2 regions of the Streptomyces sp. NPDC005195 genome follow, and region 2 is predicted to be linked to the other one. Evidence: predicted binding sites of a transcription regulator. Region 2 holds the regulator's gene; the other holds the start of a gene.
What was found. Region 2 encodes HrcA, which represses chaperone genes, less so after heat shock. Its sites were predicted from a motif close to TTNGCACTCNGNNNNNCNGAGTGCNAA; they were not measured.
Positions count from the first base shown of each region.

Region 1: groL (chaperonin GroEL) is a predicted target of HrcA. The motif match lies at 6,331-6,357, and genes of this name have one in related genera.

Region 1 covers NZ_JBEXHZ010000003.1:220,086-229,989, forward strand. Annotated here, with positions in the region: gene ABZV34_RS05430 (hypothetical protein) at 1-29, opposite strand, end outside; gene ABZV34_RS05435 (MurR/RpiR family transcriptional regulator) at 85-1,008, shown strand; gene murQ (N-acetylmuramic acid 6-phosphate etherase) at 1,188-2,135, shown strand; gene ABZV34_RS05445 (hypothetical protein) at 2,194-2,781, shown strand; gene ABZV34_RS05450 (NADH:flavin oxidoreductase) at 3,230-4,384, opposite strand; gene groL (chaperonin GroEL) at 4,582-6,204, opposite strand; gene ABZV34_RS05460 (cold-shock protein) at 6,671-6,877, opposite strand; gene ABZV34_RS05465 (MoaD/ThiS family protein) at 7,332-7,607, opposite strand; gene thrC (threonine synthase) at 7,728-9,065, opposite strand; SAM riboswitch class I at 9,083-9,239, opposite strand; gene ABZV34_RS05475 (glucosyl-3-phosphoglycerate synthase) at 9,407-9,904, shown strand, end outside.
Region 2 covers NZ_JBEXHZ010000002.1:209,422-219,325, forward strand. Annotated here, with positions in the region: gene ABZV34_RS03505 (DUF3097 domain-containing protein) at 88-891, opposite strand; gene ABZV34_RS03510 (MBL fold metallo-hydrolase) at 937-1,674, opposite strand; gene hrcA (heat-inducible transcriptional repressor HrcA) at 1,866-2,882, shown strand; gene dnaJ (molecular chaperone DnaJ) at 2,883-4,019, shown strand; gene ABZV34_RS03525 (nitronate monooxygenase) at 4,143-5,231, shown strand; gene ABZV34_RS03530 (16S rRNA (uracil(1498)-N(3))-methyltransferase) at 5,228-5,977, shown strand; gene ABZV34_RS03535 (VOC family protein) at 6,000-6,392, shown strand; gene ABZV34_RS03540 (S41 family peptidase) at 6,478-9,711, shown strand; gene ABZV34_RS03545 (histidine triad nucleotide-binding protein) at 9,842-9,904, shown strand, end outside.

The sequences.
Region 1 (9,904 bases), on a different contig from region 2:
GGGCTGATGGGATCACTGTGGGGTGGCATGCACCCATTGTGCGCACTCTTGACCGGATACCCCAGCAGAAAATATCTTTCAGAGGTGACTCGAGAAGTGAAGGAAATTTTCGCCGGTGAGGCTCCGCCCGCCCCGGCCGCCCTCGCGGCCAAGGTGCGGACGCTGGCTCCGTCGATGACCCGTTCCATGCAGCGGGTCGCCGAGGCCGTCGCCGCGGACCCGGCCGGCTGCGCGTCCCTCACGGTCACCGGCCTCGCCGAGCTCACCGGCACCAGCGAGGCGACGGTCGTACGCACCTCCCGCCTCCTGGGCTACCCCGGCTACCGCGACCTGCGCCTCGCGCTCGCGGGCCTCGCCGCCCAGCAGCAGTCGGGCCGCGCCCCCGCGGTCACCGCCGACATAGCGGTCGACGACCCGATCGCCGACGTCGTCGCCAAGCTCGCCCACGACGAGCAGCAGACCCTCGCCGACACCGCGGCCGGGCTCGACACGGTCCAGCTCGGCGCGGCCGTCACCGCGCTCGCCGCCGCCCGCCGCGTCGACGTCTACGGGGTCGGCGCGTCCGGTCTCGTCGCCCAGGACCTCGCCCAGAAGCTCCTGCGCATCGGGCTGATAGCCCACCCGCACAGCGACCCGCACCTCGCCGTCACCAACGCGGTGCAGCTGCGCGCCAAGGACGTGGCCATCGCGATCACCCACTCCGGCTCGACCGGCGACGTCATCGAGCCGCTCCGGGTCGCCTTCGAGCGCGGGGCGACCACGATCGCGATCACCGGCCGCCCGGACGGGCCCGTGACGCAGTACGCGGACCACATCCTCACCACCTCCACGGCCCGCGAGAGCGAACTGCGCCCGGCGGCGATGTCCTCGCGCACCAGCCAGCTGCTGGTGGTCGACTGTCTGTTCGTGGGGGTCGCGCAGCGGACGTACGAGACGGCGGCGCCCGCGCTGGCCGCGTCCTACGAGGCGCTGGCCCACCGGCACACCCCCAGGAGGCGCGCGCGGTAGCGCCCCGCCGCGCGGGCCGGAAGAGGCCGGCGGCCGTACGAGAACCCCGGACCGTCCCGCCAGGCCCGCACATCCCGCCCGGCCCCCCACGCGACCGAGCCGCACCCGTCACACCCGTCACACCCCAGCGCCCCGAAGGGCACACCCTTGTCACCCCGCACCGGAAAGAGCCGCTCCACATGACCTCCACCGCCGACGCCTCCTCCAACTACCGCGACCTGCGTGCCGAGCTGGAGACGCTGACCACCGAGGCGTTCCGCCCCGAACTCTCCGAGATCGACCGGCTGCCGACGCTGGAGATCGCGAAGCTCATGAACGCCGAGGACGCGACCGTGCCGGCGGCCGTCGCGGAGCGGCTCCCCCTCATCGCCGCCGCGATCGACGACATCGCGGAGCGGATGTCCCGCGGCGGACGGCTGATCTACGCGGGCGCGGGCACCGCGGGCCGCCTCGGAATCCTGGACGCCTCCGAGTGCCCGCCCACCTTCAACACCGACCCGTCCGAGGTCGTGGGCCTGATCGCGGGCGGTCCGGGCGCCATGGTCACCTCGGTCGAGGGCGCCGAGGACTCCAGGGAGCTGGCGGCGGCCGACCTGGAGACGCTCTCCCTGACCCCCGACGACACGGTGGTCGGCATCTCCGCCTCCGGACGCACCCCGTACGCCGTCGGCGCCGTGGAACACGCTCGCGCCCGCGGCGCGTTGACGATCGGCCTGTCCTGCAACGCGCACAGTGCCCTCGCGGCCGCCGCCGAGCACGGTATCGAGATCGTCGTCGGCCCGGAGCTGCTGACCGGCTCCACCCGTCTGAAGGCGGGCACGGCCCAGAAACTCGTCCTCAACATGTTCTCGACGATCACGATGATCAGGCTCGGCAAGACGTACGGGAACCTGATGGTCGACGTCCGCTCCTCGAACGAGAAGCTCCGCGCCCGCTCCCGGCGCATCGTCGCGCTGGCGACCGGCGCCTCGGACGAGGAGATCGAACAGGCCCTCACGGCCACCGACGGCGAGGTGAAGAACGCCATCCTCGCGCTCCTCGGCGGGGTGGACGGGCCCACCGCCGCCCGGCTGCTGGAGGAGAGCGACGGCCACTTGCGCGCGGCACTCGCGGCGGCACCCCGCTGAGCGGCACCTGACGGGCCGGCCCCACCGGGTTGTCGGTGGGGCGTGGCAGGGTGGACGCATGAACCACGCACAGCTGACCGCCCTCGGCCGGGCCCTGCGCGTCCTCGGCGAGCACGGCGACGCGCTGAACGCCGACACACCCGACGCGAAGCTGCACGAGGTCAAGGCCGACCTCAAGCGGGCCCTGGACCTGCTCGAGGAGACGGTCACCACGGCGGTGCCCACGACCCGCTGCGCCGAGCACCCGAACGGCCCGGTGGACGAGGGCGCCCCGGACCTCTGTCTGCTCTGCGAGACCCGCCGTCGCACCGCCCGCCGTACCGAGGTCAACGACGCCTACGGGCCCGCACGCCCCACCGGCCCCGACGGGTCCCCCGAGCGCACGATGTCCCGGTACGGCGTGCGCGCCGACCGCCCCCGGCCCCAGCAGCGCTGGCTCCCGGAAGTGTGGACGGGGCAGGCCTGGGCGCTGTGCGGCACCCCGCGCCGCGACCGCCAGGAGGCCGAGCGCTATCTCGCCGCGGAGCGCCACACCCCCCGGCCCGGCATGGCCTACCGCCTGGTCCACGAGTTCACGGACTACGAGGTGCTGCGCATCTGGGGCACCCCGGTCAAGGTCGACATCGAACCGATGGGGAACCTGTAGGAGTCTTCGACGGCCCGTCGCACACCTGTGGCCGCCTCTCTTCGCGACGTAGTGCACGGCCCGCGGCGTCCTGAAACTTGCTGGTCAAAAGGGTTTGCCCCCGGCGGTGACCGTCCGCCGCCCACGTGTGGGTTACCCGCGGGGACTCGCACAGACGGGAGCACCTCGGGCCTGCCCGACATCGACGGCGCCCCGGGCGGCACCCTCGAAGGCTTCGGCATCCTGGCCGACAGCCTCGACGGACTCCCCCTCTACTACGGCATGCGCTCCGAGGACCTCGGCTCCTGGATCATCGAGCGCCTCCCGTAACACCGCGCGCCGTACCGCGCACTCCGGTACACGCCGCGGGTGGCACCCCCCGTACGAGGGGCGCCACCCGTGACCCGTCTCTCACCTCAGCAACGGCACGTCGGCAGTGGCGCGTCCGGGCCCGACCTCGCGGGTGGGGTCAGCTGAGCGTCCGCAGCGCCGCCGGGTCGTACGCCTTCAGCTCGTCGAAGCGGCCGGCGAGGACCTTCTCCGCCCACTCGGGGTCCTGGAGCAGCGCGCGGCCGACGGCGACGAGGTCGAACTCGTCGCGCTCCAGACGGTCGAGGAGGTCGTCGATGCCCCGGACGGAGGAACCCTCGCCCTGGAAGGCCTTCAGGAACTCGCCGTCCAGGCCGACCGAGCCGACGCTGATGACCGGCTTGCCCGTCAGCTTCTTCGTCCAGCCCGCGAGGTTGAGGTCGGAGCCGTCGAACTCGGGGAGCCAGTAGCGGCGGGTGGAGGCGTGGAAGACATCCACGCCGGCCTCGGCCAGCGGGGCCAGGATCGCCTCCAGCTCCTCCGGGGTCTCGGCGAGCCGGGCGTCGTACGCCTGCTGCTTCCACTGCGAGTAGCGGAAGATGACCGGGAAGTCCGGCGACACCGCGGAGCGGACCGCGGCCGCGATCTCCGCCGAGAACCTGGCCCGGGCCACGGGGTCGCCGCCGTACGCGTCGGTGCGGCGGTTGGTGCCCGACCACAGGAACTGGTCGAGCAGGTAGCCGTGGGCGCCGTGCAGCTCGACGCCGTCGAAGCCGATGCGCTCGGCGTCGGCCGCGGCCTTCGCGAACGCCTCGATGACGTCGTCCAGGTCCTGCTGGGTCATGGCCTTGCCGGTGACCTCGGCGTCCTCGGCGGTCAGACCGGACGGGCCGACCGCCGGGGCGTCGGCGAACGGCGCCTGGCCCGCCTCACGCACCATGCCGATGTGCCACAGCTGGGGCACGATCGTGCCGCCCGCCGCGTGCACCGCGTCCGCGACCTTCGTCCAGCCCGCGAGCTGCTCCTCGCCGTGGAAGCGCGGGACACGGTCGCTCCCTCCGGCCGACTCGTGGCCGACGTAGGTGCCCTCGGTGACGATGAGGCCGACGCCCGCGGCGGCACGGCGGGCGTAGTACCCGACGACGTCCTCGCCCGGAACGCCGCCCGGCGAGAACTGCCGGGTCATCGGTGCCATCACGATCCGGTTCGGGACGGTCAGGCCGTTCAGGACGACGGGGCGGGACAGGATCTCGGCGGCACGGGAGGCGGCGTTGGCAGTCACGTACGGGACTCCTCGGGGAGGGCGGTCGGTCATCGGGCGGACGGCTGACGGTGCATTCCACACGGTATGTGCATGCGCATCAACCACTCGTTTCCTCAACCGCCGGGTCCGGCGCGGCATTCCGGCGCCCTCCGCGCCTTTGTGTGACCCCGGACACGCCCGAGGGCGGTACCCCCCACAGAAGGGGTACCGCCCTCGGAACGTCAGGACAGTGATCAGCCGGAGGCGGATCAGAAGTCCATGTCACCGCCCGGCATGCCGCCCGGAGCGGCCGCGGAGGCCCTCTCCGGCTTGTCGGCGATGACGGCCTCGGTGGTCAGGAACAGCGCGGCGATGGAGGCGGCGTTCTGCAGAGCAGAGCGCGTGACCTTCGCCGGGTCGATGATGCCTTCGGCGATCATGTCGACGTACTCACCGGTCGCGGCGTTCAGGCCGTGACCGACGGGCAGGTTGCGCACCTTCTCGACGATGACGCCACCCTCGAGACCACCGTTGACGGCGATCTGCTTGAGCGGAGCCTCCAGGGCGAGCTTCACGGCGTTGGCGCCGGTCGCCTCGTCACCCGTCAGTTCGAGCTTCTCGAAGACCGAGGAAGCCTGGAGCAGGGCCACGCCACCACCGGCGACGATGCCCTCCTCGACGGCCGCCTTCGCGTTGCGAACGGCGTCCTCGATGCGGTGCTTGCGCTCCTTGAGCTCGACCTCGGTGGCGGCACCGGCCTTGATGACGGCCACGCCGCCGGCCAGCTTCGCCAGGCGCTCCTGGAGCTTCTCGCGGTCGTAGTCCGAGTCCGAGTTCTCGATCTCGGCACGGATCTGGTTCACGCGACCGGCGACCTGGTCGGCGGAGCCGGAGCCGTCGACGATCGTGGTCTCGTCCTTGGTGATGACGACCTTGCGGGCGCGACCGAGCAGGTCGATCCCGGCGTTCTCCAGCTTGAGACCGACCTCCTCGGAGATGACCTCGCCGCCCGTGAGGATGGCGATGTCGCCGAGCATGGCCTTGCGGCGGTCACCGAAGCCCGGGGCCTTGACGGCGACGGACTTGAAGGTGCCACGGATCTTGTTGACGACCAGGGTCGACAGGGCCTCGCCCTCGACATCCTCGGCGATGATCAGCAGCGGCTTGCCCGACTGCATGACCTTCTCCAGGAGCGGGAGCAGGTCCTTGACGTTGCCGATCTTGGAGTTGGCGATGAGGATGTAGGGGTCGTCGAGCGACGCCTCCATCCGCTCCATGTCGGTGGCGAAGTACGCCGAGATGTAGCCCTTGTCGAAGCGCATACCCTCGGTGAGCTCCAGCTCCAGACCGAAGGTCTGGGACTCCTCGACGGTGATGACGCCTTCCTTGCCGACCTTGTCCATCGCCTCGGCGATGAGCTCGCCGATCTGGGTGTCGGCGGCGGAGATGGAGGCCGTGGAAGCGATCTGCTCCTTGGTCTCGACATCCTTGGCCTGCTCGAGCAGGGCACCGGAGACGGCCTCGACGGCCTTCTCGATACCGCGCTTGAGGGCCATCGGGTTGGCGCCGGCGGCGACGTTGCGCAGACCCTCGCGCACGAGCGCCTGGGCCAGCACGGTCGCCGTGGTCGTACCGTCGCCGGCGACGTCGTCCGTCTTCTTGGCGACTTCCTTGACCAGCTCGGCGCCGATCTTCTCGTACGGGTCCTCGAGCTCGATCTCCTTGGCGATGGAAACACCATCGTTGGTGATCGTGGGGGCGCCCCACTTCTTCTCGAGGACGACGTTGCGGCCCTTGGGGCCGAGGGTGACCTTGACGGCGTCGGCGAGCTGGTTCATCCCGCGCTCGAGACCGCGCCGTGCCTCCTCGTCGAACGCGATGATCTTGGCCATGTGAAGTGGTCCTCCCGGACTGGGGTGGATTGCTCCGGACCGCGCTGGCGCCCGCGACGGACGGCCTGCCTGCCTCGTGGTTCCTTGCACCACCTGGCCTGCGGGCCTCACCGACCCGGTCCTTCGTTATCACTCTCACCTTCAGAGTGCTAACGCAATGATTAGCACTCGCCCCTGCCGAGTGCAAGCGACTCGGGAGGATCCCCAGGTGAACAGGGGCGGCACGACCACCCTCCGAAGGGGGTCCGCGACCGCCCCCGCGAGGTCGCGCGGGGGCCCGGGGAGGAGTCCCGGACAGAGTCTTCGCAGGTTCGCGGCCGGTTCCCCGGACGGTTGGCGGCCGGTTCCCCGGACGGTCCACGGCCGGTCATCCGGACGGTCCGCGGACCTACGGACATACCGAAGGGCTCGCACCCCAGAGGGATACGAGCCCTTCGTCACGTCGAACAGTCAGTCGGCGCGTGCTTCAGCCGGTCGCGAGCCGGACCATGTCCGCCTGCGGCCCCTTCTGGCCCTGCGAGATCTCGAAATCGACTCGCTGACCCTCTTCCAGGGTGCGGTAGCCGTCCATCTGAATCGCGCTGTAGTGGACGAAAACATCCGCACCACCGTCGACCGCGATGAAGCCGTACCCCTTCTCCGCGTTGAACCACTTGACGGTGCCCTGAGCCATGCCTAACTCCCCTATTACTGGCCCTTGCACAGGACCGCACTTCGCGGGCCCGGGTCAGACCTCCACCCCCCAACGGATTGGGGGTGTGCGCCGGAACGCGTCGACCGCGGCTGAATGTATCTGCCCAACTGCCGTCTGCAACAGGTCAATCGGACGAGAATTCTGGGCACGCCCGATCAGGAATACAGGGAGAATTCGCGAAGATTTAGGGCAACTCGGGCCCCATAAAGGCCGCATAAGGCTCAAAAGCGCCGTGCACTTTGGCCATTTCTTATCGCAGGCGGGACGTGCACTCATATGCACCCGGCATGGATAAGGCGGCGGGTTCCCCAACTGTACCCCGCTCAACCATACAGAATTGCCCCCTCCGCTTCTCTCACGGAGGGGGCAATTCGATGAACTCTCGGTGATTGGAATTACCCACGGTAATGATCTCACCGTGGGTAATCGCCCGTCAGCCTCCGGCGACGGCCGGGATGATCGACACGCCCACGCCGTCCGGCGTGGCCGTCTCCAGGCCCTGCTCGAAGCGGACGTCGTCGTCGTTGACGTACACGTTGACGAACCGGCGCAGCTTGCCCTCGTCGTCCAGCACGCGCGCGGCGATGCCCGTGTGGTTCTTCTCCAGGTCGGAGATCACCTCACCGAGGGTCCCTCCCTCGGCGGTCACCTCGGACCGGCCGCCGGTGTAGGTGCGCAGGATGGTGGGGATACGGACGTTGACGCTCATGCGGTGACCTCCCGGTCGGATGGTGGCGTACGGCTGGAAGCGCCCCGGCGGGGGCGCGCGGAACCGCGCGGACGGCCCCCGCGGGCCCGCGGCCGGGGAACGGCCTCCCCGGCCGGGCGGCTACGCGAGGCCGGCCTCGCGGAAGGAGTCCAGGCTGGGACGGATGGTCGCGGTCAGCCCGGTGCCGGCCACCGCGTCCAGCGTCTTGAGGCCGTCACCGGTGTTCAGCACGACCGTCGTGAGCGTCGGGTCGAGCAGCCCGTTCTCGATCAGCTTCCTGGCCACACCCACCGTCACACCGCCGGCCGTCTCGGCGAAGATGCCCTCGGTACGCGCCAGCAGCTTGATCGCGTCGACGACCTGCTCGTCGTTCACGTCCTCCACGGCCCCGCCCGTCCGCCGCGCGATGTCCAGCACGTACGGGCCGTCGGCGGGGTTGCCGATGGCGAGCGACTTGGCGATGGTGTCCGGCTTCTGGGGCCGCACGACGTCATGGCCGGCCTTGTAGGCGACGGACACCGGTGAACAGCCCTCGGCCTGCGCGCCGAAGATCTTGTAGGGCTTGTCCTCGACGAGGCCGAGCTTGATCAGCTCCTGCAGCCCCTTGTCGATCTTGGTCAGCTGGGAACCGGAGGCGATCGGCACGACGAGCTGGTCGGGCAGCTGCCAGCCGAGCTGCTCACAGATCTCGTACGCGAGAGTCTTGGACCCCTCCGCGTAGTACGGCCGCAGGTTGACGTTGACGAAGCCCCAGCCCTCGCCGGCCGGGTCGCCGATCAGCTCGGAGCAGAAGCGGTTCACGTCGTCGTAGTTGCCCTCGATGCCGATGAGCTCGCCGCCGTAGACCGCGGCCATGACGACCTTGCCCTGCTCCAGGTCGTGCGGGATGAACACGCAGGAGCGGAAGCCGGCGCGGGCGGCGGCGGCACCCACCGCGCCGGCGAGGTTGCCGGTCGAGGAACAGGAGAGGGTGGTGAAGCCGAAGGCGCGGGCGGCCTCGATGGCCTGGGCGACGACGCGGTCCTTGAAGGAGTGCGTCGGGTTGCCCGAGTCGTCCTTGACGAAGAGCCTGCCCGGGTCGACGCCCAGCTCGCGGGCGAGGTTGTCGGCCTTGACGAGCCTGGTCCAGCCCGGGTTGATGTTCGGCTTGTCGGCGACGTCGGCCGGGACGGGGAGCAGCGGCGCGTAACGCCAGATGTTCGCGGGGCCCGCCTCGATGCGCGCCCGGAGCTCCTCGGTGTCGTAGGCCGAGAAGTCGTAGGCGATCTCGAGCGGTCCGAAACACTCCTCGCAGGCGAAGACCGGGCCGAGCGGCACGCGGTGGCCGCACTCGCGGCAGGAGAGCGCCGCGGCGGGTCCCAGATCGACGGAGCCGGCGGAAACGGCAGAAGGGGCGGAAGGGGACGGGTTCGCGGAGGTCGCGGCGTCCGGAGTGCTTGCAACAGTCTGCGCAGCCATGGAGGCGAGGCCCTTTCTCCTCATCTTCCTCACGACGCACTTCGCCGTGAGACGGATGTGGCACCTTCCCGAGCCGGGAGCCCCGCGACGCGATCAGCGATGATCGGTACGAGACCGGCTGGAGGGTTGCCGGGGCTTCATCGGGCCGTATCCCTCTGCCCCTCTGGATGAGCGGTATTCGGTTGTTGGTCTGCGATCCGGGATGATCTACGACATGCGATGGTCATCCGCGTTGTTCAAGACTGTAACCGAAGGCCAGGACAGTTGAGATAGTCGTCCGAACCGCGAGATGGATCACGCCGTGAGACATCGGGTGATCAGACAGTGAGGAGCCGCAGACTGTGCTGAAGGAAGTAGAGCGCTGGCTGAGCACCCGCTCCTGGTCCGTGGCCGATCGCCCGCTCCACAGAATCATGTCCGCCAAACGCGCCTCGGGCTCCACGGTGAGCGTCGTGCTGCCCGCGCTGAACGAGGAGGAGACGGTCGGCGAGATCGTCGCCGTCATCCGCGAGGACCTGATGCGCCAGGTGCCCCTCGTCGACGAGATCGTCGTCGTCGACTCGGGTTCGGCCGACCGCACCTCGCAGGTGGCGGCCGCGGCGGGCGCGCGCGTCGTGCACCGGGACGAGATCCTGCCCCGTATCCCGGCCGTGCCCGGCAAGGGCGAGGTCCTGTGGCGGTCGCTCCTCGTGACGAGCGGGGACATCGTCTGTTTCATCGACGCGGACCTGAGGGAGTTCTCGTCGGACTTCGTCTCCGGGATCGTGGGCCCGCTGCTCACCGAGCCGGGCGTGGACCTCGTCAAGGGGATGTACGACCGCCCGCTGGCCGGCGCCGCG
Region 2 (9,904 bases):
CCCGCGGCCCCCACGCCCCCCCCCGCGACCTCGACGGCCCCGCCGAGACCTACGCCCCCGGTGCCACCGATCCCGCCGGCCCCCGTGTCACTCCGGCGCCGTGACGAAGTCGATCAGCTCCTCCACCCGGCCCAGGAGTTCCGGCTCCAGGTCCTTGTAGGAGCGCACCCGGGACAGGATGTGCTGCCAGGCCGCGCCGGTGTTCTCCGGCCAGCCCAGGGCCCGGCACACGCCCGTCTTCCAGTCCTGCCCGCGCGGGACCCGGGGCCAGCCGGGAATGCCCACGGAGGACGGCTTCACGGCCTCCCAGACGTCGATGTACGGGTGGCCGAGGACGAGGGCGTGGTCACTCGTGACCGCCGCCGCGATACGCGACTCCTTCGTGCCCGGGACCAGATGGTCGACCAGCACGCCGAGCCGGGCGTCCGGCCCCGGGGCGAACTCCTCCACGACGGCGGGGAGATCGTCGACGCCCTCCAGGTACTCGACCACGACACCCTCGATACGGAGGTCGTCGCCCCAGACGCGCTCGACCAGTTCGGCGTCGTGGCGGCCCTCCACGTAGATGCGGCCGGCCCGCGCCACCCGGGCCCGTGCGCCCGGCACGGCGACCGAACCGGATGCCGTGCGGCCGGGCCGTACCGGTCCCGCGGCCGGACGGACCAGCGTGACCACCCTGCCCTCCAGCAGGAAACCGCGCGGCTCCAGCGGGAACACCCGGTGCTTGCCGAAACGGTCCTCCAGTGTCACCGTGCCCGCCTCGCAGCCGATCACCGCCCCGCAGAACCCCGTACCGGGCTCCTCGACCACCAGGCCCGGGTCCGCGGGGACCTCGGGCACCGGCTTGGGCTTCTTCCACGGCGGGGTGAGATCCGGAGAGTACTGGCGCATTCGGATGACGATAGGAGAATCGGCGGGGCGGTGGCGGGGAGATCCCTACGACACGCCGAAACGTGTCGCCAGCGCGTCCCGCTGAGCCCGGACGAACGCCGCGTTCACCGCGGCCCCGTGACCGGGCACGTACACCGCCTCGTCGCCGCCCAGGGCGAGCAGCCGGTCCAGCGCCGCCGGCCAGCGGGAGGGGGCGGCGTCGGGACCGGCCTGGGGCTCGCCCGACTCCTCCACCAGGTCCCCGCAGAAGACGACCTCCGGGGAACCGGCCTCCCCGGTCACCAGGACCACCAGATCGTGCGCCGTGTGGCCGGGACCCACGTCCGCCAGCAGGGCCCGCACACCGCCGCCCAGGTCGAGCGTCCGCTCGCCCGACACGGAGTGCCGCGGGGGGACCAGGGCGCCCGCGGCCTCGGCGGCGTCACGCGGGTCCAGACCGTGGCGCACGGCGTCCACGCGCAGTTCCTCGCCCCCGTGCGCGAAGACCGCGCCGGGACCGGCCGCCCCGAACACCTGCGCGCCCGTGAACGCCGCCGCGCCGAAGACGTGGTCGAAGTGCGGGTGGGTGAGTGCGAGGTGCGTCACGTCCCGGTCGGGGCCGAGGAGCCGTCGCGCCTCGGCGCGCAACCACGCGCCCTCCCCGAGGCTCGCGCCCGCGTCGACCATGAGCGCCGCGGTCTCGCCCACGACCAGCCCGGCCGTGCAGTCCCAGCCCGGAAGCCGCCGCCGCCCCACGTGCGGCGCCAGCTCCTCCCACCCCGGCTCTTCCCAAGTCACCTTCATACGGTGACGCTAGCCGGAGGACGGACGCCGGTGAGACATCGCGGGACACGTCGGCATACGTGCTCAAGATCGCGGGCCCGCCCTTGCCGGGGCCATACCCACCGGCCGTACACTGGGCCGGGAAATGCTGGCACTCGCACGCGCTGAGTGCCAAGCGAGGCGACGAGGACCGACAACTGGAGGTGTGCGCGATGCTGAGTGAACGCAGGCTCGAAGTGCTGCGCGCCATCGTCCAGGACTACGTCGGCACCGAGGAGCCGGTCGGTTCCAAGGCGCTGACGGAGCGGCACCGGCTGGGGGTCTCCCCGGCCACGGTCCGCAACGACATGGCCGCCCTGGAGGACGAGGGGTACATCGCCCAGCCGCACACCAGTGCCGGGCGCATCCCCACCGACAAGGGCTACCGGCTCTTCGTCGACAAGCTCGCCGGCGTCAAGCCCATGACCGGGCCCGAGCGGCGGGCCATCCAGAACTTCCTGGGCGGCGCCGTCGACCTCGACGACGTCGTCGGGCGGACCGTGCGGCTGCTCGCGCAGCTGACGCGGCAGGTCGCCGTCGTGCAGTACCCGTCGCTGACCAGATCGACCGTGCGCCATGTGGAGCTGCTGTCCCTGGCGCCCGCCCGGCTGATGCTCGTGCTGATCACGGACACGGGCCGGGTCGAGCAGCGCATGATCGACTGTCCGGCGCCGTTCGGGGAGACCTCCGTGGCGGATCTGCGGGCCCGGCTCAACAGCCGGGTCGCGGGCCGCCGCTTCGCGGACGTCCCGCCGCTCGTCCAGGACCTGCCGGACGCCTTCGAGACGGACGACCGGGGTACCGTCGCGACGGTGCTCTCCACCCTTCTGGAGACGCTCGTCGAGGAGACCGAGGAGCGTCTGATGATCGGCGGCACCGCGAACCTGACCCGTTTCGGACATGATTTTCCCCTCACGATCAGACCGGTGCTCGAAGCACTGGAGGAACAGGTCGTGCTCCTCAAGCTGCTTGGGGAGGCGGGGGATTCGGGCATGACCGTACGGATCGGTCACGAGAACGCGTACGAGGGACTCAACTCCACGTCCGTGGTCTCCGTCGGCTACGGTTCGGGCGACGAGGCAGTAGCCAAACTCGGCGTGGTCGGACCGACCCGCATGGATTACCCGGGAACGATGGGAGCGGTACGAGCGGTGGCACGGTACGTCGGACAGATCCTGGCGGAGTCTTAAGTGGCCACGGACTACTACGCCGTGCTCGGCGTGCGCCGCGACGCGTCCCAGGACGAGATCAAGAAGGCTTTCCGGCGGCTCGCGCGCGAGCTGCATCCGGACGTCAATCCCGATCCGAAGACGCAGGAGCGGTTCAAGGAGATCAACGCCGCGTACGAGGTGTTGTCGGACCCGCAGAAGAAGCAGGTCTACGACCTCGGCGGCGACCCGTTGTCCCAGGCGGGCGGCGCGGGCGCCGGCGGCTTCGGCGCCGGTGGCTTCGGCAACTTCTCGGACATCATGGACGCCTTCTTCGGCACGGCGTCGCAGCGTGGCCCCCGGTCGCGCACGCGGCGCGGCCAGGACGCCATGATCCGGCTCGAGATCGAGCTGGACGAGGCCGCCTTCGGCACGACGAAGGACATCCAGGTCGACACGGCCGTCGTGTGCGCGACCTGCAGCGGTGAGGGCGCCGCGCCCGGGACCTCCGCCCAGACCTGCGACATGTGTCGCGGGCGAGGCGAGGTGTCCCAGGTCACACGGTCGTTCCTGGGCCAGGTCATGACGTCCCGCCCGTGCCCGCAGTGCCAGGGGTTCGGCACCGTCGTGCCGACCCCGTGCCCGGAGTGCGCGGGGGACGGACGAGTCCGGTCCCGGCGCACGCTCACGGTGAAGATCCCGGCGGGTGTCGACAACGGCACCCGGATCCAGCTCGCGGGCGAGGGCGAGGTCGGGCCCGGTGGCGGTCCCGCCGGCGACCTCTACGTGGAGATCCACGAGCTGCCGCACTCGACCTTCCAGCGCCGCGGTGACGACCTGCACTGCACGGTCACCATTCCGATGACCGCGGCGTCGCTCGGCACCAAGGTGCCGCTCGAGACCCTCGACGGTCTGGAGGAGGTCGACATCCGGCCCGGCACGCAGTCCGGGCAGTCGATCCCGATGCACGGGCGCGGCGTCACGCATCTGCGCGGCGGCGGCCGGGGCGACCTCATCGTGCACGTCGAGGTCACCACGCCGACCAAGCTCGACGTCGAGCAGGAGCGGGTGCTCCGGGAGCTGGCGCAGTTGCGCGGCGAGGAGCGTCCGACCGGGCAGTTCCAGCCGGGCCAGCAGGGCCTGTTCTCCCGGCTGAAGGACGCGTTCAACGGCCGCTGACCCGGACGGCGAACGGCAGGGGCGGCGGGGCGGAAAAGGGCCGTGGACCGTCCGCCCCGGCGGCCCACGGCGGGCGGAAGGCCGGATTTCGGACTTGTTCGGAGGACGTGACAACATGCCGTCATGTCCTCCGCACTGACCGATCTCTTCCCTCACCCGATCGTGCAGGCCCCCATGGCGGGCGGCGTCTCCGTCCCGCACCTCGCGGCCGCCGTGTCCGAGGCCGGCGGGCTCGGGTTCCTCGCCGCCGGGTACAAGACCGCCGACGGTATGTACCAGGAGATCAAGCAGGTGCGCGGGCTGACGAGCCGGCCCTTCGGGGTCAACCTCTTCATGCCGCAGGCCGAGTACGCGGACCCGGCCACCGTCGAGGTGTACGCCCACCAGCTGGCAGGTGAGGCCTCCTGGTACGAGACGGAGCTGGGCGATCCGGACAGCGGCCGCGACGACGGCTACGACGCCAAGCTCGCGGTCCTCCTCGACAACCCGGTGCCGGTGGTCTCCTTCCACTTCGGCTGCCCCACCCGTGACGTCCTGGACTCCTTCGCCCGGGCCGGCACGCTCACCATGATCACCGCGACCACGGCCGAGGAGGCCCTCGCGGTGCAGCGGGCGGGGGCCGCCGCGGTCGTCGTGCAGGGCGTGGAGGCCGGAGGTCACCAGGGCACCCACCGCGACAACCCGGAGACGGACGGCACGGGGATCGGACTGCTCTCCCTGATCGCCCAGGTCCGCGAGACCGTGCAGATCCCGGTCGTCGCCGCCGGCGGCATCATGCGCGGCAGCCAGATCGCCGCGGCGCTCGCCGCGGGCGCGAACGCGGCGCAGCTCGGTACGGCGTTCCTCGCCACCCCGGAGTCCGGCGCGCACGCCGTGCACAAGCAGTCCCTGACCAACCCCCTCTTCGTCCGCACGGAGCTGACGCGCGCGTTCTCCGGCCGCCCCGCGCGCGGTCTGGTCAACCGCTTCATGCGGGAGCACGGCCCGTACGCGCCCGCCGCGTACCCCGACGTCCACCACCTCACCTCCCCGCTGCGCAAGGCGGCGGCCAGGGCGGGCGACGCGCAGGGCATGGCCCTGTGGGCGGGGCAGGGGCACCGGATGGCCCGTGAACTGTCCGCGGGGCAGCTGGTGGAGGTGCTGTGCGCCGAGCTGGACGCGGCGAGGACAGCGTTGTCCACGGCCGACGGAGCGGGCGGTGCGGAGCGATGACGGCACCGGTATTCGTGGTCGAGCACTTCGACGCGGACAGCGGAGGGCGTTATGTCCTGGACGGCCCCGAGGGCCGGCACGCCGTCTCGGTGAAGCGGCTGCAGCCCGGCGAGGACGTCGTCCTCACCGACGGTGCCGGGCGCTGGGCGGAGTGCGTCGTCGTCGGCGCCGAGGGCAAGGACCGGCTGACCGTCCGCATCGACTCCTTCGCCGAGGAACCTCCCCAGTCCCCCCGTATCACCGTCGTCCAGGCCCTGCCCAAGGGTGACCGGGGCGAGGTGGCCGTCGAGACCATGACCGAGACCGGGGTGGACGCGATCGTTCCCTGGGCCGCCTCGCGCTGCATCACGCAGTGGAGGGGCGAGCGGGGTCTGAAGGCACTCGCCAAGTGGCGGGCGACGGCGCGCGAGGCCGGCAAGCAGTCCCGCCGGGTGCGCTTCCCCGAGGTCGCGGACGCGGCAACTACCAAGCAGGTTGCCGCACTTCTGGCCGAAGCCGACTTCGCGGCGGTGCTGCACGAGGACCGGGAGTACGGCAGCGAGCCGCTCGCCACGGCCGAACTGCCCACGTCCGGAAGGATCGTGCTGGTCGTGGGACCCGAAGGGGGCGTCTCCCCGGAGGAGTTGGACCTCTTCGCGCAGGCGGGTGCGAAGGCGTACCGGCTGGGGCGTAGCGTGCTGCGTACGTCGACCGCAGGGACCGCGGCGACCGCGCTGCTGCTGGGGCGCACCGGCCGCTGGTCCTGAACGAACACCCACGGGGGATGCGTTGGAACTCGCCCAGGTACGGCTGCTCGTCGCCGACTTCCCGGCCTGCTACCGCTTCTACGCCGAAGTCCTCGGCCTCAAGCCCCAGTCGGGGGCGGTCGAGGGACCCTACGAGAAGTTCAGCGCCGCCACCGGCTCCGCGGGCATCGCCCTCCAGGACCGCGCCATGATGGCCCGGATCCTCGGTGAGCTGGGCGATTCGGCGACGGGACACCGCTCCCTGGTCGTCCTGCGCGTCGACGACCTCGACGCCTACTGCGCCGGTGTCGTCTCGCGCGGCGGCGTCATCGCCCACGGTCCCGCGCCGATGACCGACCGCATGCGCGTGGCCCATCTCAAGGACCCGGAGGGCAACCTCGTGGAGCTCCAGGAGTGGCTGCTCCTGCGCAACTGACCGGGGCGCGCGCGGCCCCCGGTCGATCCAGGGCAAGTGATCCAAACCCCTTTCCGGGTGAGCTGTCGCTGCATAGGGTGATCGGGTGACACAGCCTGCATCGTCCGTATCATCCGGTTACCTCCGTTTCCCGCATCTGCGTGGAGATCTGGTCGCGTTCACCGCCGAGGACGACGTCTGGGTCGCTCCCCTCGACGGCGGCGGCCGTGCCTGGCGGGTCAGCGCCGACAACGTCCCGGTGAACCACCCGCGCATCTCGCCCGACGGTGAGAGCGTCGCCTGGACCTCCGTCCGGGACGGCGCGCCCGAGGTGCACGTGGCTTCGCTGGCGGGCGGAGCGGCCAGACGGCTCACGTACTGGGGAAATCCGCGGACCCAGGTGCGCGGCTGGACCCCGGACGGCCACGTGCTCGCCCTCAGCGCCCAGGGCCAGGCGAGCCTGCGGCGCAGCTGGGCGCGGGCCGTCCCACTCGACGGCGGTCCCGCCACCACCCTTCCGTACGGGCCGGTCGGCGACGTCGCGCACGGCGGGCCGGGCGTGGTGCTCCTGTCCGCCCCGATGGGACGCGAGGCCGCCTGGTGGAAGCGGTACCGCGGCGGCACCGCGGGCAAGCTGTGGATCGACCGCGAGGGCGACGGCGAGTTCGTACGCCTGCACGAGGAGCTGGACGGGAACCTCGAATACCCCCTGTGGGCGGGGGAGCGGCTCGCGTTCCTGTCCGACCACGAAGGGGTCGGGGCCCTCTACTCGTCCCTCGCCGACGGCTCGGACCTGCGCCGCCACACCCCCGGTGGGGAAGGCTTCTACGCCCGGCACGCGGCGACCGACGGCACCCGGGTCGTCTACGCGTCCGCCGGTGAACTGTGGCTGCTCGACGACCTGGACGGCGCCGAGCCGCGAAGGCTCGACATCCGGCTCGGCGGACAGCGCGTCGACCAGCAGCCGCACCCCGTCAGCGCGTCCCGCTGGTTCTCGGCCGCCGCGCCCGACCACACCGGACGCGGCAGCGCGGTCTCCGTGCGCGGCTCCGTCCACTGGATCACCCACCGCTCGGGTCCGGCCCGCGCGCTCGCCGCCCGGCCCGGCGTGCGCGCCCGGCTGCCGCGCACCTTCCGGGTGGAGGGCGAGGAGCACGTCGTGTGGGTGACCGACGCGGCGGGTGACGACGCGCTGGAGTTCGCCCCGGCGACCGGGACCGCACCCGGAGCGACCCCGCGCCGGCTCGCCGCCGGGCAGCTCGGCCGCGTCCTCGGGCTCGCGATGGCACCCGACGGCAGCCGCGCCGCCGTCGCCTCGCACGACGGACGGGTGCTGCTCGTCGAGCGGGAGACCGGGGAGGTGCGCGAGGTCGACCGCAGCGCCGACGGGGACGTCAGCGGGCTGGTCTTCTCGCCGGACTCGGCCTGGCTCGCCTGGTCGCACCCCGGCCCGCGTCCGCTGCGCCAGCTGAAACTGGCGAACACCGCGGACCTGTCGGTCACCGAGGCGACGCCGCTGCGCTTCCGTGACTACGCGCCCGCGTTCACCCTCGACGGCAAGCACCTGGCCTTCCTCTCCGCGCGCTCCTTCGACCCGGTCTACGACGAGCACGTCTTCGACCTGGCGTTCGTGGACGGATCCCGCCCGCACCTGATCACGCTGGCCGCGACCACCCCGTCCCCCTTCGGACCGCAGCGGCACGGCCGTGCCTTCGAGGCCCCCGAGAGCCGCGGGGCCGAGACGCCCGACAGCGAGGGGACCCCCGCGACCCGGATCGACCTCGAAGGGCTCGGCGACCGGATCGTCCCGTTCCCCGTCGAGGCCGCCCGCTACTCGACGCTGCGGGCCGCCAAGGACGGGCTGCTGTGGCTGCGCCACCCGGTCCGCGGGGTGCTCGGTGCCTCCCGCGCCACCCCGGACGACCCGGACCCGAAGACCGAGCTGGAGCGGTACGACCTGGCCCAGCACCGCATCGAGCATCTCGCCGCGGACGCCAACCACTTCGCCGTCACCGGCGACGGCAAGCGGGTCCTGCTGTGGACCGACGGCAAGCTCAAACTCGTCCCCAGTGACCGCCGCGCCTCGAACGACGACGACAGCGACACCAACATCACCGTCGACCTCTCGCGGATCCGTCAGACGGTCGACCCGGCCGCCGAGTGGCGCCAGATGTACGACGAGACGGGCCGCCTCATGCGGGACAACTTCTGGCGGCCCGATCTGGGCGGGGCCGACTGGGAGGGCGTACTCGACCGCTACCGCCCGCTCCTCGACCGGATCGCCACCCACGACGACCTGGTGGACCTGCTCTGGGAGGTGCAGGGCGAACTGGGCACCTCCCACGCGTATGTGACCCCGGGCGGCGGCCGGAGCGGCGGCGACCGGGCCCAGGGACTGCTCGGGGCGGACATCTCCCGCCACGAGGACGGCAGTTGGCGCATCGACCGGATCCTCCCCTCGGAGACCTCCGACCCCGACGCGCGGGCACCGCTCGCCGCGCCCGGGGTCGCGGTGCGGGCCGGGGACGCGATCGTCCAGGTCGGCGGGCAGCCGGTGGACCCGGTGGCCGGTCCCGGGCCGCTGCTGGTGGGCACGGCGGGCAAGCCGGTCGAGCTGACGGTCTCCCCGTCCGGCGGCGGTGACCCCCGGCACGCGGTGGTCGTCCCGCTCGCCGACGAGGAGGCGCTGCGCTACCACGCGTGGGTCGCGGACCGGCGGGCGTACGTCCACGAGCGCTCCGGGGGCCGGCTGGGGTATCTGCACGTACCGGACATGGTCGGCTCCGGATGGGCGCAGCTCCACCGGGACCTGCGGGTCGAGGTGGCCCGGGAGGGGCTGGTCGTGGACGTGCGGGAGAACCGCGGCGGCCACACCTCCCAGCTGGTCGTCGAGAAGCTCGCCCGGCGGATCGTGGGCTGGGACCTGCCGCGCGGGATGCGGCCCTACAGCTATCCGGAGGACGCGCCGCGCGGCCCCGTCGTCGCCGTGGCCAACGAGTTCTCCGGCTCGGACGGGGACATCGTCAACGCGGCGGTCAAGGCGCTCGGGATCGGTCCGGTGGTGGGCACGCGCACCTGGGGCGGGGTGATCGGCATCGACAGCCGTTACCGGCTCGTCGACGGCACCCTTGTCACCCAGCCCAAGTACGCGTTCTGGCTGGAGGGGTACGGGTGGGGCGTGGAGAACTACGGCGTCGACCCGGACATCGAGGTCGTCCAGACCCCGCAGGACCACGCCGCCGGCCGCGACGTCCAGCTGGACGAGGCGATCCGGATCGCGCTGGCGGCCCTGGAGGAGAACCCGGCGAAGACCCCGCCGTCCCTGCCCGAGCTGGGCTGACGGAGGGTGCCGATAGCATGCACGGCGTAATGATCGGCGCCGTGCACGGCGGGGTGGTCGGCGCCGTGCGGGACGCAGGGACCGACGCCGTCCGGGACACAGGGGCCGGCCGGCACGAGGAGGGACACGCATGGCGGGAGAACCGCAGGACGACTGTCTGTTCTGCAAGATCATCGCGGGACAGATCCCGGCG